Regions from separate parts of the Cytobacillus sp. FSL R7-0696 genome, predicted to be linked through region 3. Evidence: riboswitches for the same ligand, from Rfam matches in the RefSeq annotation. Region 3 holds a riboswitch; each other region holds the start of a gene.
What was found. Region 3 has a riboswitch for lysine ahead of MKX29_RS13625 (Na+/H+ antiporter NhaC family protein). Riboswitches for the same ligand answer to the same signal wherever they lie in the genome.

Region 1 (4,793 bases), 410 kb from region 3:
ACAAATGAAAGACATCCGAGATTAATTACCACGAGAAAAGTAAAAAAAGACAAAGGTAAATATTTTGGTCCATATCCAAATGTGCAGGCGGCCAATGAAACAAAGAGATTATTAGATCGCCTTTATCCTTTAAGAAAATGTAACACCTTACCAGATAGAGTTTGTCTCTACTACCATATCGGACAATGTCTAGCTCCTTGTGTAAATGAAGTAAAATCTGACACATACAAACAAATGACAGATGAGATTACTCGCTTCTTAAATGGTGGTTATAAAGAGATCAAAAAAGAACTCTCAACGAAAATGGAAGAAGCGTCCGCAGCGCTAGAGTTTGAGAAAGCAAAAGATTTCAGAGATAAAATTATCCATATAGAAACGACGATGGAAAAACAAAAGATTACGATGACGGATTTTACAGACCGAGATGTGTTTGCTTATGCGGTTGATAAGGGTTGGATGTGTGTACAAGTATTCTTTATTAGGCAAGGGAAACTCATTGAAAGAGATGTGTCTATGTTTCCAATCTATAATGAGCCTGAAGAAGAGATGCTCACCTATCTCGGCCGTTTTTATGAACAAGCTAACCATTTTAAACCAAAGGAAATCTACTTGCCAGACTCTGTTGATGTGACGATGGCTGAGCAGCTTTTGGATGTGAAAATATTTATTCCTCAAAGAGGGAGAAAAAAAGAACTAGTGAAACTTGCCTATAAAAATGCAAAGATTGCTTTAAAAGAAAAATTCTCGCTTATTGAACGTGATGAGAAAAGAACGGTGAATGCAATAGAAAGCTTAGGTGAGGAGCTAGGAATTTACACACCCTATCGCATTGAAGCTTTTGATAACTCCAATATCCAGGGTACCGATGCTGTCTCAGCAATGATTGTCTTTATCGATGGTAAGCCTGCAAAAAGGGAGTATCGGAAATATAAGATTAAGTCAGTTAAAGGACCAGATGATTATGAATCTATGAGGGAAGTGACGAGACGGAGATATAGCCGGGTTTTAAAAGAAGGGCTCCCCCTACCTGATTTAATTATCATTGATGGTGGAAAAGGACATGTTGAAGTCGTTCGAGATGTGCTTGAGAATGAACTCGGTTTAGATATTCCACTAGCAGGATTAGTCAAAGATGATAAGCATAAAACATCTCAACTTCTTTATGGAAATCCATTAATGATCATTCCCCTCGCTCGAAATAGCCAGGAATTTTATTTATTACAACGTATTCAAGATGAAGTGCATCGATTTGCGATTACATTTCATAGACAAGTTCGTGGAAAGAGTGCATTTCAGTCACTTCTTGATGAAATTGATGGTATTGGGGAAAAAAGAAAAAAGCAGTTATTAAAAGATTTTGGTTCTGTAAAAAAAATGAAATCAGCTAGTGTAGAAGACCTTAGGGAATCTGGCTTACCATTAAAAGTTGCACAAGAACTTTATGAAAAGTTACATGAATAGACATTGTCTGAAAAAAACAAATATGGTATAGTGTTTTTAACTTTATATCAAATCACTTTTTAACTTGAAAGTGAAGGTAGAGGTGCGAGTTTCATTAGTAAAAGTTCCTTAGAAGATTGAGCTTCGTTTGAAGGACTTTGAAAGGGAATATTCGCCGAAGTGAAGAAAGACTCAATATTTTCTTCGCTGGTTCTGCATTGAATAAGTGCAGGATTGTCAAGACTATCTGTCTTGGAGGGCTATCTCACTGTGTGTGCGTAGATTGTTCATACGTTTGACTACACAGCAATGGGATGGGTTTCATCTCATTGCTTTTTTTTATGCCGAATATGGGTAGAAATGTGTTGGTTGTACATACAGGCGGCAGGGAATAAAAAACGAATGACTTGAAAGTAGGGGAGAAAAGTGGGCTTAATTGTACAGAAATTTGGTGGAACCTCCGTAGGCTCGGTTGATCATATTCAAAATGTAGCTAACCGTGTCATTGAAGAAAAAAATAATGGTAATGATATCGTTGTCGTTGTGTCGGCTATGGGCAAAACGACTGATCAATTAGTTGGTATGGCAAAAGAATTATCACCTGCTCCAAGTAAGAGAGAAATGGATATGTTGTTATCTACAGGTGAGCAAGTTACAATCTCCTTATTAACAATTGCATTAAATTCCAAAGGTTATGAGGCAACTTCCTATACAGGCTGGCAAGCAGGGATTAAAACGGAATCAGTACATGGTGACGCAAGAATCACTGATATTGACACAAAGCCTGTTTCACAAGAGTTAAAGAAAGGGAGAATTGTTATCGTAGCGGGTTTTCAAGGTTTAAGTGAGACTGGCCAAATAACGACATTAGGTCGGGGTGGCTCTGATACAACAGCCGTGGCTCTTGCAGCAGTATTAAAAGCGGACAAATGTGATATATACACTGATGTAACAGGTGTATTCACAACTGATCCACGCTATATAAAAAATGCAAGAAAGCTTCCATCAATCTCTTACGATGAAATGCTTGAATTAGCTAATCTTGGTGCAGGCGTTCTACACCCAAGAGCAGTTGAGTTTGCAAAAAATTACAATGTAAAGCTTGAAGTACGTTCCAGTATGGAACGAGAAGAAGGAACAATTATTGAGGAGGTTGCGGAAATGGAAGAGAACTTAGTTGTTAGAGGGGTTGCTTTTGAAGATGATATTACAAGGGTATCTGTACTAGGGATTAAAGACCCTTTAATAAGCCTTTCATCCATCTTTTCACTCTTGGCGAAAGAACATATAAATGTTGATATTATTATACAAAGTATTACAGATGATAAATCATCAGGCTTATCTTTCTCTATTAAAAACCAAGATCTTACAGAGACTGTGAAAATACTAGAAAAAAATCGAGAAGCCTTAAGTTATGATCAGATTGAATGGGAATCACAATTGGCGAAAATTTCGATTGTCGGTTCAGGAATGATTTCAAACCCAGGAGTAGCAGCTGAGATGTTTAATGTATTAGCTGCTAATAACATCGTTGTAAAGATGGTCAGTACATCTGAAATAAAGGTCTCGGCTGTGATTGACCAAGCGCATATGTTAAATGCTGCTCAAGCTTTACATCAAACGTTTAATTTAGTTGGGGATTTAATAAAAAATTAAATGAGCTAGCAGTAGTATAAGATAGGAAAATCCAAACACCATTTAAACGCCTTAAAAAGAATGATGTTTGGATTTTTTTTACTGTTGGGTATATTTATTAGGTGTGGATATTGTCCTTTTTATCCCATTTGACTGTGAAGAGGACCTTTCCACCTTTTTTACGTGGGTGCTCGAATGTTTCGCAAATCACTTCTTTTTTCTGTTCGATTTGTTGAGCAATAAAACCAGCTTCTAATTGGAATGTTGCGTGAGCATTTTCTTTACAGCGCTTTTGAATGACTTCACTTGTTAACTCGTATTCGATTTCTTTTTTGTTTTCGAGGTTTTTCGTTAATTTTCCCCAACCAGCCTCGACAAAGAAACTGAATAAGTCTTCTTCTGTTTGTAGAGGATATTTACGCGCTAGTCTCTTGCCTGCCCAGTATAAGATATCTGGTGCGTCTTTACCTAGCAAATCATGTAAAAGTTCTTCTCTAATTAATTCATAACCAAAGGATGGAATCACTTCTTTGTTTGGTTCGATTGATTCTGCCATGTTTTCGGTTTGTTCTATTTGGGCTTCTTGAGATGGCATATTATGCTAAATCTCCCCTCTTTCATAAAGTCTAATATATACAATTTACTTGGAAAAAACGAATACGTACAGTGAAAAGGGAAAAATTTTTAGTTTGTAAAACTGGTGTAAATTATGGGAATAATCTTAACACTAATAATAATCTAATGTAAATGTATTTTTATGCGTAAAATATGAATATTATTGCGTGATTTAAGCTATTTTAATATACCGCCAAATAGGGTTGAAAAAACTATATCATTGGTTTTTTGAGTGAAACTAGAATAGAAAAAATTTTCGTAATATCGACAAAATCTGTATCCGTTTTCTTGACGCTAATGGGCGATGGGAGTAAAATGGACATGTCATATAAATGTTTTGAAAATGATTTGCATTTTCTTAGTGATGCGAAGGATTTGTTATGTACATATTCAGCGTGTCATGCTACAAATTCAAGGGGGTAAACTTATGGCGGGTAATCGAGAGTTTTTAAATCGCAGATTGCATTCATTACTTGGAGTTATACCTGTTGGGGTCTTTTTGATCCAACACTTAGTAGTGAACCATTTTGCAACTAGGGGAGAAGAGGCATTTAATAGCGCATCACATTTCATGGAAAGTCTTCCTTTTAGATATTTCCTAGAAATATTTATTATTTTCTTACCTTTGTTATATCATGCAATTTACGGTCTTTACATTGCGTTTACAGCAAAAAATAACACTTCAAGATTCGGATTTTTCCGAAACTGGATGTTCTTAGTTCAACGTGTAACCGGTGTGATTACATTGATTTTCATCGTTTGGCATGTTTGGGAGACTCGTATTGCAGCAATGTTCGGTGCCGAAGTAAATTATGATATGATGGCTGATATTTTGTCTAGCCCATTCATGTTAGCATTTTACATCGTTGGTGTATTATCTGCAATTTTCCACTTTGCAAATGGTTTATGGTCCTTCATGGTAAGCTGGGGAATTACAGTATCTCCTAGATCACAATTGATTTCAACTTATGTAACTTTAGTTATTTTTATCGCATTATCAATTGTAGGTATTCGTGCTATTTTTGCTTTCGTGTAATGAATACATACATTTTTCTATAATTTGTTCGGTTTTTTAGAGGTATTAGTATTAAGGGAGTGAGTCA
Region 2 (4,793 bases), 730 kb from region 3:
CTTCCTCTTTTGAACGCTTTAATACTTTTATTTGCCCAACAACACAATTGCCCAATACATTATGGTTATTAAATAGATTAAAAGATTGAAAAACCATGCCGAGATTTTTACGATATTGATGGACATTATGTTTATCGTCGAGGATATTTTCACCGTTATAGATAATTTGTCCACCACTTGGCTTTTCTAATAGATTGACACATCTTAATAGGGTCGATTTCCCAGACCCTGATGAGCCGATGATTGTAACTACTTCTCCTTTATTCACTGAGAAGTTAATATCTTTTAATACTTCATGACTACCAAAAGACTTACTTAACCCTTGAATATCAACAACTGTATTCACTTTTCCAACTCTCCTTTCCGCCACCTATGCTCCTGTTGTTTTTCTTTTGATATCTTCTGCCGTATCCATTTCACCTGCAACGACGTAATTTTCCGGTCCATCCATTCTTCTTTCAATATAGCGTAGAATTAATGTAACGGTATAAGTCATAACGAAATAAATAATACAAACAACAAAGAATGACTCAAAGTAGCGGAAATTATTCCCTGCAATTGAATTCGTTTGGAAAAATAATTCAGATATAGAAATCACGCTTAACACGGCAGTATCTTTTATATTAATGATAAATTGATTACCTGTAGCTGGAAGAATGTTTCGAATGACTTGAGGTAAAACAACATTCATCATTGTTTGCAAATGGTTCATCCCAATGGCTTGGGCTGCCTCATATTGACCTGGGTCGACAGAAATAATCCCTCCACGAACAATCTCAGCCATATAAGCACCCGTGTTAATGGAAACAATAACGATACCAGCAATGAGCGGATCCATTTGATAGCCAAAGGCCATTGCTGCCCCGTAAAAAATAACCATTGCCTGTACAATCATTGGTGTGCCTCTAAAGAATTCAATATAAGCAGATAACAAGAAATTCACTATTTTTAATAACAACCGTTTAGGACCATTCTCCGGTATTGGTATTGTTCGAAGAATGCCTGACAACAAACCAATTAGGGCACCGAAAACGGTACCAATTAAGGCAATGACTAATGTCACACCGGCGCCTCGTAAAAACATTGGCCAATATTCGACAACGATGCGAATAATCCATTCTATACTCATAACAATGATCTCCTTTTCTCTCATCATGATTGGCCATTACCAATCAATCTGCTAAGGATTTGCGCTTCAAAGGTTTAATACGACGGAGAGGATGCGCTACCCTAGTTGTTTATTTCTCATGTCTCTCCTAACCTTCTTCTCGATATAAAACCGGCTACATCTCATGCAGCCGGCTCATTTAGTTATTCTGCCGCTGGCTGATTCTCAATAGCAGCATCCATTAATTCTTTTTGTTCTTCTTCAGAAATATCTGCAAGGATTTCATTGATTTTATCTGTTAATTCGCTATCTTTTTTCATCCCTACTGCAATGGCAGTATCTTCTTCACTTGTCTCAAATCCTTCAGTAAATTCAACCATCGCAAAGTTATCATTAGCAGCTGAAGCACTTACACCTTCAGGACGTTCAGAAACATAACCGTCAATAATTCCAGACTCTAATGCAACACGCATAGCAGGGAAGCTCTCCATCGCTGTTTGCTGTTGTACGCCGTCAATTTGATCAATTACTGAATAATGAAATGTATTTAATTGGGCAGTAACCTTTGCTCCACTGAAGTCTTGAATGGATGTGGCATTTTCGTAATCGCTACCTTTTTTCACTACCATGACTAAATCAGATTCGTAATAGTTATCAGAAAAATCAATCGTCTCTTTTCGTTCTGCTGTTGGTGACATACCAGCAATAATGGCGTCAATTTTATCTGAACTTAATGATGGTACTAAACCATCCCATTTTGTTTTCACAATTACTAACTCTTTTCCTAAACCTTCTGCTATCTTCTTCGCAATCTCAACATCGTAACCGCCTGCAAACTCTGAATTACCTTCAATTGCAACTGCGCCGTTGCTATCATCCATTTGCGTCCAGTTAAATGGCGCATAACCCGCCTCTAGTCCTACACGAAACACGTCTTTATCTTCTCCACCTGAACCTGTGCTTCCTTCAGCCTCATCATTTGAACCACAAGCAGCTAGAAACATACTCATTACTAAAGCCATAGCTAGTAAAGCAAATCTCTTTTTCATTTCTATTCCCCCTAATATATTTTTCTACTAATTAAACTATTCCGAATTAAGAAAAAGAATAACAAAAAAAGACCTGAGATGAACTCAGGTCCTTGTTATTCTTCCGCCTAAATCCTCTACTTTTCCCATTTTAGAGATAGTGCACCTTAATAAACCGGGTAAATTTATTAAGACAGTCCTGCAATTATTCACTGCAGACCCAACATGCTATACAAATGGATATAGCACATTTCGGCGATATTTCCTTCTCTTTAGTTTCATCATGCCTTATCACTCTACTAAAGACTGTTAAATACCGCGCCTCTACCCCACCAGAAAAAGTGAGGTTTATTCAATTTGATATCTATTAGGCTACAATAGTTTAATAGCGTCTGTCAATATAAACTCTATGGAAAATTGGTCCTTTTTTCGCACAACCTTTTGATCAGAGCATAATTACCAATGTCAAGCTTGTTTGCTTGAAGCTAACTCTTTTAACTGGATGCTCAAATGATTAATATCCGCTACCGAATGGTTTACTTTTGACACCATCTCATGTTCATCTTCTATGATGGCAACGATTTCCTCTGTAGCTGCAGCGTTTTCCTCTGATATATTTGCCATATTTTCAATCTGTTCTTGAATTTGCTCAAATTTTTCTGTGGCAGCGGACACTTCATTGACACCTTTCACTAACTCTAAGTTGTTTTCTTGTAATGATGTTTGGATCTCGTTGAAAAAGGCAGATATCTCTGTTAGAAGTGCTTGTCCCTGCTTTACAGCACCTTCCCCTTCAAGAGAGCTTTGACGTGCTTCAAGAGACTGAGTGAAAAGAGTATTCGTCACTTCAGAGATCGCCACCGTGATTTCAGCACTTTGCTCAGCTAACTTCCTTACTTCATCTGCAACGACCGCAAACCCTCGCCCATGCTCTCCGGCTCTTGCTGATTCAATTGCTGCATTTAATGCGAGTAAATTAGTTTGATCGGCAATTTGTTTAATGCCTGCTAATAATTTATTCACTTGTTCCATACTAGAATGAACATCTGATACCGTCGATGCTGTCACACTAATCGTTGTATTTACTGTATTCATATGCGATGTAACATCGACTATCTTAGTTAAACCATCTTGTACTTTCTCATTCATACTCTTCGACTTTTCTACGACACCTTCTGAAATGGCAACAGATTCTTTTGTATTTTGTAAAGACTGACTCATAGAATCATTGACAATATTTAAGCTGTTCGCTTCTTCCTGAATACTTGTAGCCATCTGTTGAGCAGCTTCTAATACTTGTTGGCTTGACTCATGTATCGTTTCAATATTTTGCTTAAAAAGTCCAATATGATTTTCTAGAGTCACTGTACCTTTATCTATTGAACCAAAGGTGTCTTGCAACTGTATGAGAAGGTCTTTTGACTCCGTTTCTTTTTGCTCTGCTTGGTCAATCAATTCCCTACCCCAACTAGCTAATAAATAAAATAAGTACAAAATCCCGTTGGTGACAAGAATAATAGTAAAAATACTCCGGACACTATTACTTTCTCCTAATAACTGATGGCCAATTATAAAGTAGGTAGCAATAAAACTAATATTAAAGAATGCAGAAAAAGCAACAATCATTTCTTTCTTAAAATACAGCACCACCATTGCAACCGTTAAGAATAAAATATAATGCTTATTCAAAGCATAACCGTCCACAAAAAAGAGCATCATCACAATGAGGTTTGGTATAGCAGCATACAAAAAGCCCTTTACGTAATCATTGATACGCAAAAAGTACAGAACAATAGCCATGACAATGACAGAAATCCCAGCACACATAATGACAATTGTATCGCTCAAACCTCGGTCAATAACAATAGGTAAGACTAATAAAACAGCTAATGTCATCAATCCCCACATATTCACTTTATGAACTCTTAATAATTCGTTCTTTTGCGTACCCAATTATCTTTCCTCCTAAATTAATCCAAAAACAAGGACTTTAAGCCTATTATTTGGGTTTTTTTTCTTTTATTTCTCTTATTTATTTCGGTATGATTAACTATTATGTTAGTGCTTTATAGCTAAATATTTTAGGAGGATACATAATGAGAATTGCGATCATGGGAACAGGGTCTTTAGGGACGATTATTGGGGCACACTTATCAAAAGGAACACATCATGTGGAATGCATCGATGTGAATACTGATCATATCAATGCCTTAAACAGTAACGGCGCAACAGTTGTGGGGACTGTAAACTTGCAGGCTTCTGTAAAAGCCATCACGCCACAAGAAATGAATGGCATTTATGACCTTGTCTTACTTTTAACAAAGCAAGTATACAATGAATCAGTGCTCCTACAATTACAAGCGCATATGAACGAAGCAAGCATATTACTCTCTTTACAAAATGGTGTTCCAGAAGAAAGTTTAGTAGAATCACTTGGTTCATCCAACATTATTGGTGGTTCTGTTGAGTTTGGTGCAACTTGGGTAAAACCAGGTGTATCACAATTAACATCAGACAAAGAGGCATTCTCTGCTCACGCGTTTCAAATTGGTGAGTTAGACGCACAGATTACTGATCGCGTGAATCAAGTAAAAACCGTTCTTGAAGATGTCGGTGGCACAATCGTGTCAAATAATCTTATCGGTACAAAATGGTCC
Region 3 (4,793 bases):
TTTCACTAGTCTTTTAGAATTGCCAAGAGAATTGATGTATAATACCTTCGTTTGGGATTTTCGCTTGCCTCGAGTGGTCGTCAGCTTCGGAATTGGTATGATGATGGCAGCTAGCGGTTTAATGATGCAGACTGTTTTACGTAACCCACTTGCTGACGCTTCTGTTTTAGGTGTGACTTCAGGTGCAAGTGTAGTGGCGATGTTGGTTCTCATTGTTTTTCCTCAAGCCCCCTTTGTCCTTATTCCAATTGGTGCATTAATTGGTGCACTTGTTACAATGGGAATTGTATTGTTTATTAGTGCGCGGAGCGGTTATCAACCGATGATTCTATTATTAATGGGTGTTGCTATATCTGCGGTAGGTTCTGCTATTATACAGATTTTATTAGTACGTGCGAACCTTCATGCATCACAAGCTTTAACATGGCTTGCTGGTAGCACCTATGGGACAAGCTGGAGTGACCTAGTAATTGTGATGATAACATCGTTACTACTCTTTCCGGTTATTCTCTATATGGCCAATACATTCGAGATCTTATCATTGAGTGATGAACTATCCATTGGTTTAGGTGTGAAAACTAGTAAAATGCGTATGTTTATGATTATACTAGCTGTTATGTTGTCAAGCATCAGTGTATCAGTGGTTGGAGCAATTGGATTTATCGGTTTACTAGCTCCACATATTGCTAGACAACTGGTCGGTCCGAAGCTACTACAATTACTGCCATTAACCATAGTAATTGGCGGGATTTTACTTATTTCAGCTGATTTTCTTGGAAGAGTCGTTTTAGCTCCTAAAGAAATACCTGCTGGAATAATTGTTTCTTTAATTGGTGCACCATACTTACTTTATTTATTGAAGAAAACGAACAAAATCAAAGCGAGTTAATCTGTTTAATAAAAAATAATCTGAACAATGGTTCGGGTTATTTTTTATTTCTTTTAAACTCATAGTAAGAAACGGATATCTGATTTATACCATCTCCAGTAAGGTACTTTTTCTATATGCTTTTCCTTATTACTGCGTAAGGGTTCCTTTTTTGATACCGATGAGCAATCACAAAATGAGTAAAGTGCTAATGGAATGTTCTAAGAATTTTCTTTTCTGTTTTTGACTGATTCTTTTTCACTTATTTCATTGTGTTTCTTGTTTATGGTTATATCCTTTAGGTAAAATAATCAGTATGAAGATTATTGGTAGATGAGGTGATGGAATGATTAGGATTGGTTTAACTGGATGGGGAGATCATGACAGCCTATATACGGAGCGTGTATCTAACCGAGATAAACTATTAGAATATGGCGCTCATTTTCCAACAGTTGAGGTAGACGCCTCCTTTTATGCCGTACAGCCAGAAAGGAACGGGGAAAAGTGGGTGAGGGAAACGCCTGCTTCATTTAAATTTGTTGTGAAAGCTTATCAGGGGATGACGGGGCATCAAAGGGGAGAGATTCCTTTTGAGTCCAAAGAAGAAATGTTTGCTGCTTTTAAAGCGTCGCTTGCCCCTTATATAAGAGAAAATAAGTTAGCGATGGTCCTATTTCAATTTCCACCGTGGTTTAATTGTAAAAAGGAAAACGTTCAATATTTACGCTGGTGTAAACAGCAAATGGGAGAAATACCATGTGCTGTTGAATTTCGTCATCAGTCTTGGTATCAAGCTGTGTTTATAGAAGGTACTTTAAATTTTATCAAGGAAGAGAAATGGATACATACCGTTTGTGATGAACCACAAGCAGGGGAGGGCTCTGTTCCAATTGTAATGCATACTTGCGGACATCCAATTGTACTTGTCCGCTTGCATGGTCGTAATGTTCATGGATGGCAAAATAAAAAACAACCAAATTGGCGTGAAGTTCGCTATCTATACCGTTATAATCACAAGGAATTATTGGAGTGGGCAGAGCGATTAAAGCAATTACAAAAAGAGGCGAAGGACGTCTATGTACTATTTAATAATAATTCTGGTGGTGACGCAGCGGATAATGCAAAGGAAATTCTAGAAATATTAGGAATTGAATATGAGGGATTAGCTCCAAAACAACTCGGTTTATTTTAACTAATGAGTACACCGAATCTCTACCTATAACATAAATTGTTAAAGGGAAGGGGGGACGGTCATGGTTGAATTAAAGCCTGTTATTTTGGATGGTCATACGTTTATGACTGTATCCGTTGAGCTGCCAAAAACTAATTTGTTAGTTGTATCAAATGATAATGGATATATCATGTGTGGTGCATTAGACGTTGCGTTATTAAATGAAAAATTAAAAGATCGCCATGTCATTGCTGGTAGAGCCGTAGGGGTAAAAACGATTCAACAACTAATAGATGCACCACTTGAATCAGTCACTTTTGCTGCAGAGGAATTAGGAATTAAAAAAGGGATGATCGGAAGAGAAGCGCTATTAAGAATGGTATAGGTTATAGTATCCTACTATATCTTAAAAATAATAAATTTAAGTATATTTTAGGTTTTGATAGAGTTTTGCATAAATAATTATATTTTGATATAATGTATAACAATTGAATAATGCCTTATCAATCCGATGGGGTAGAGGCGCAAATCATCATTAGTAATCAATGTGAGGATGACAACAGTGAACTTTGATAAAAGGGAGATTTGCCGAAGCAAATAGGTACGTCAATATTTATTTGTTGGGGTTGCTCTAAATAGGAGTAACACTGTCATTATGGAGGTATATTAACCATAATGGGGAGCTACAGTCGTGATGGAGAATAACGTTACTTCTTGAAGGGTAATGATAGAATCTCTATCGTTACTCTTTTTTTATTATCAATTAAGGATCAAAGAAAAGTGGAGGATACCTTTCTCTGATCGTTAATTGATATGAGACGCATTCGTTCATGTCTATAGCTCCTATACTAATAGGAGGTCTTTTTATGACAGGTACATTTATTTCTGTGCTGCCACCTTTGGTAGCGATGCTTTTGGTTATACTAACAAAAAGGGTGATTCTCTCCCTTGGTTTAGGGGCGTTAACAGCAGCTATCTTAATTGGAGGATATCAACCGCTAGATACGCTACAAATATTTTTCTCGTCGTTTATAGCACTTTTCATAACAGATGAAGGGTTAAATACTTGGAATATATTCATTCTATTATTCTTACTTATTCTTGGTAGCATTACTGCATTTATTTCACTATCGGGTGGTAGTCGTGCCTTTGGTGAATGGGCAATGAAGCGTGTGAAAACGAGAGTGGGTGCACAGTTATTAACCGTAGTTTTAGGTATGATTTTGTTTATAGATGATTATTTTAATGCGTTAACAGTTGGACAGGTATCTCGACCTGTTACTGATCGACAAAAAGTATCACGTGTAAAGCTTGCTTATTTAATTGATTCAACATCCGCACCTTTATGTGTTATATCGCCTATATCAAGTTGGGGAGCATCAATTATCGCCTTAATTGGCTCGATTTTAGTGTCTCATAAAATAACTGATTATAGTGCTTTCTCTGCTTTCATGCAAATCATTCCGTTAAATTTTTATGTATGGGCGGCAATCATAATGGTGTTTATCATTGTTGTTGGGCAAATTGATTTTGGTCCAATGAAGAAACATGAGAAACAAGCTATTGAACAAGGAATTCTATTTGATAAGAAGAAACAGTTGAAAGACGAGGTTCAAGAAGAATTACCTATTAGTACGAAAGGGACTGTTGGTCATCTTGTTTGGCCAATCATTGTTTTATTTATTGGAACAGTGAGTATGATGGCTTGGACAGGCATGAATGGGGCAGAGGGGAATGTGTCGTTAGTATCCTTATTAGAAAACACAGATGTGGCCTTATCATTAATTGTCGGAGGATTATTGAGTTTAGCTGTTGCTTACGTACAATTTGCTCAAGTATTAAAGAAAGATGATAAACTAACGAGTAATTTTTATTTGAAAGCTACATGGGTTGGGATGAAATCTATGTTTGGATCAGTATTGATCTTAATCTTTGCTTGGTTACTCGGAGATTTGATTAGTCAAATAGGTACAGGGGAATACTTGGCTAGCGTTATTAATCAATCGAATCTGAGTCATGATTTTATCCCTGTTATCCTATTTATTATTGCGGCACTTATGGCATTTAGTACAGGGACATCTTGGGGATCATTTGGCATTCTCCTTCCAATAGCTGGTGATATTGCTGTAGCTACAGATATATCCCTGCTGATTCCTGCAATGGCAGCTGTACTTGGAGGGGCAGTATTCGGAGATCATGCTTCACCGATTTCTGATACTTCTATTTTATCCGCCACAGGTGCAGGAAGTAATTTGATTGATCATGTCATTACACAATTTCCTTATGCCTTTACAGCAGCTGTTGCTGCGGCCATCTCTTATATCATTTTGGGTGTAAGTGGAAGTGTAATCATTGCATTAGCTGCTTTGATTGTTATGATGGCAGGGATTTTACTTGTTGTTAAAATGTTCGGTACAAAAACCGAGAAGACGATATAATAGTTCTTTTGAACATATAGGAAGGAGGAATGAACTCGTCGGTTCATTCCTCTTTTTCTATCTTACAAGTCTAAAATTACTACATAAGCAAAGTTATTTTACTTTATATAAAAGTAGCTAGTTATTTTCAATTGCTATTATTAACAATTGAATGAACTACATTATATCTATCTACTATTAATTATTTTATGAATATAATGATAGAGTTTTACAAACAAAACATATGAAAAAGAAACCCTTTAACGCTCTAAACTATTAATAAAATTCTAAATATTAGTATTATTCACAAAGATTGTTTTGACAGATGAATAAAATG

Region 1: it holds a riboswitch for lysine, as region 3 does, so the genes downstream of both, MKX29_RS15715 (aspartate kinase) here and MKX29_RS13625 (Na+/H+ antiporter NhaC family protein) in region 3, are expected to answer to the same signal.
Region 2: it holds a riboswitch for lysine, as region 3 does, so the genes downstream of both, MKX29_RS09885 (transporter substrate-binding domain-containing protein) here and MKX29_RS13625 (Na+/H+ antiporter NhaC family protein) in region 3, are expected to answer to the same signal.

What each region holds. Positions count from the first base shown of each region.
Region 1 is NZ_JBBOWA010000001.1:3,028,625-3,033,417, forward strand. It holds gene uvrC (excinuclease ABC subunit UvrC) at 1-1,461, shown strand, start outside; lysine riboswitch at 1,531-1,711, shown strand; gene MKX29_RS15715 (aspartate kinase) at 1,867-3,096, shown strand; gene MKX29_RS15720 (YslB family protein) at 3,194-3,670, opposite strand; gene MKX29_RS15725 (succinate dehydrogenase cytochrome b558 subunit) at 4,118-4,726, shown strand.
Region 2 is NZ_JBBOWA010000001.1:1,889,191-1,893,983, reverse strand. It holds gene MKX29_RS09895 (amino acid ABC transporter ATP-binding protein) at 1-346, opposite strand, end outside; gene MKX29_RS09890 (amino acid ABC transporter permease) at 371-1,129, opposite strand; gene MKX29_RS09885 (transporter substrate-binding domain-containing protein) at 1,312-2,157, opposite strand; lysine riboswitch at 2,287-2,471, opposite strand; gene MKX29_RS09880 (methyl-accepting chemotaxis protein) at 2,602-4,089, opposite strand; gene MKX29_RS09875 (ketopantoate reductase family protein) at 4,233-4,793, shown strand, end outside.
Region 3 is NZ_JBBOWA010000001.1:2,618,924-2,623,716, forward strand. It holds gene MKX29_RS13610 (iron ABC transporter permease) at 1-889, shown strand, start outside; gene MKX29_RS13615 (DUF72 domain-containing protein) at 1,215-2,060, shown strand; gene MKX29_RS13620 (YunC family protein) at 2,122-2,424, shown strand; lysine riboswitch at 2,549-2,733, shown strand; gene MKX29_RS13625 (Na+/H+ antiporter NhaC family protein) at 2,906-4,477, shown strand.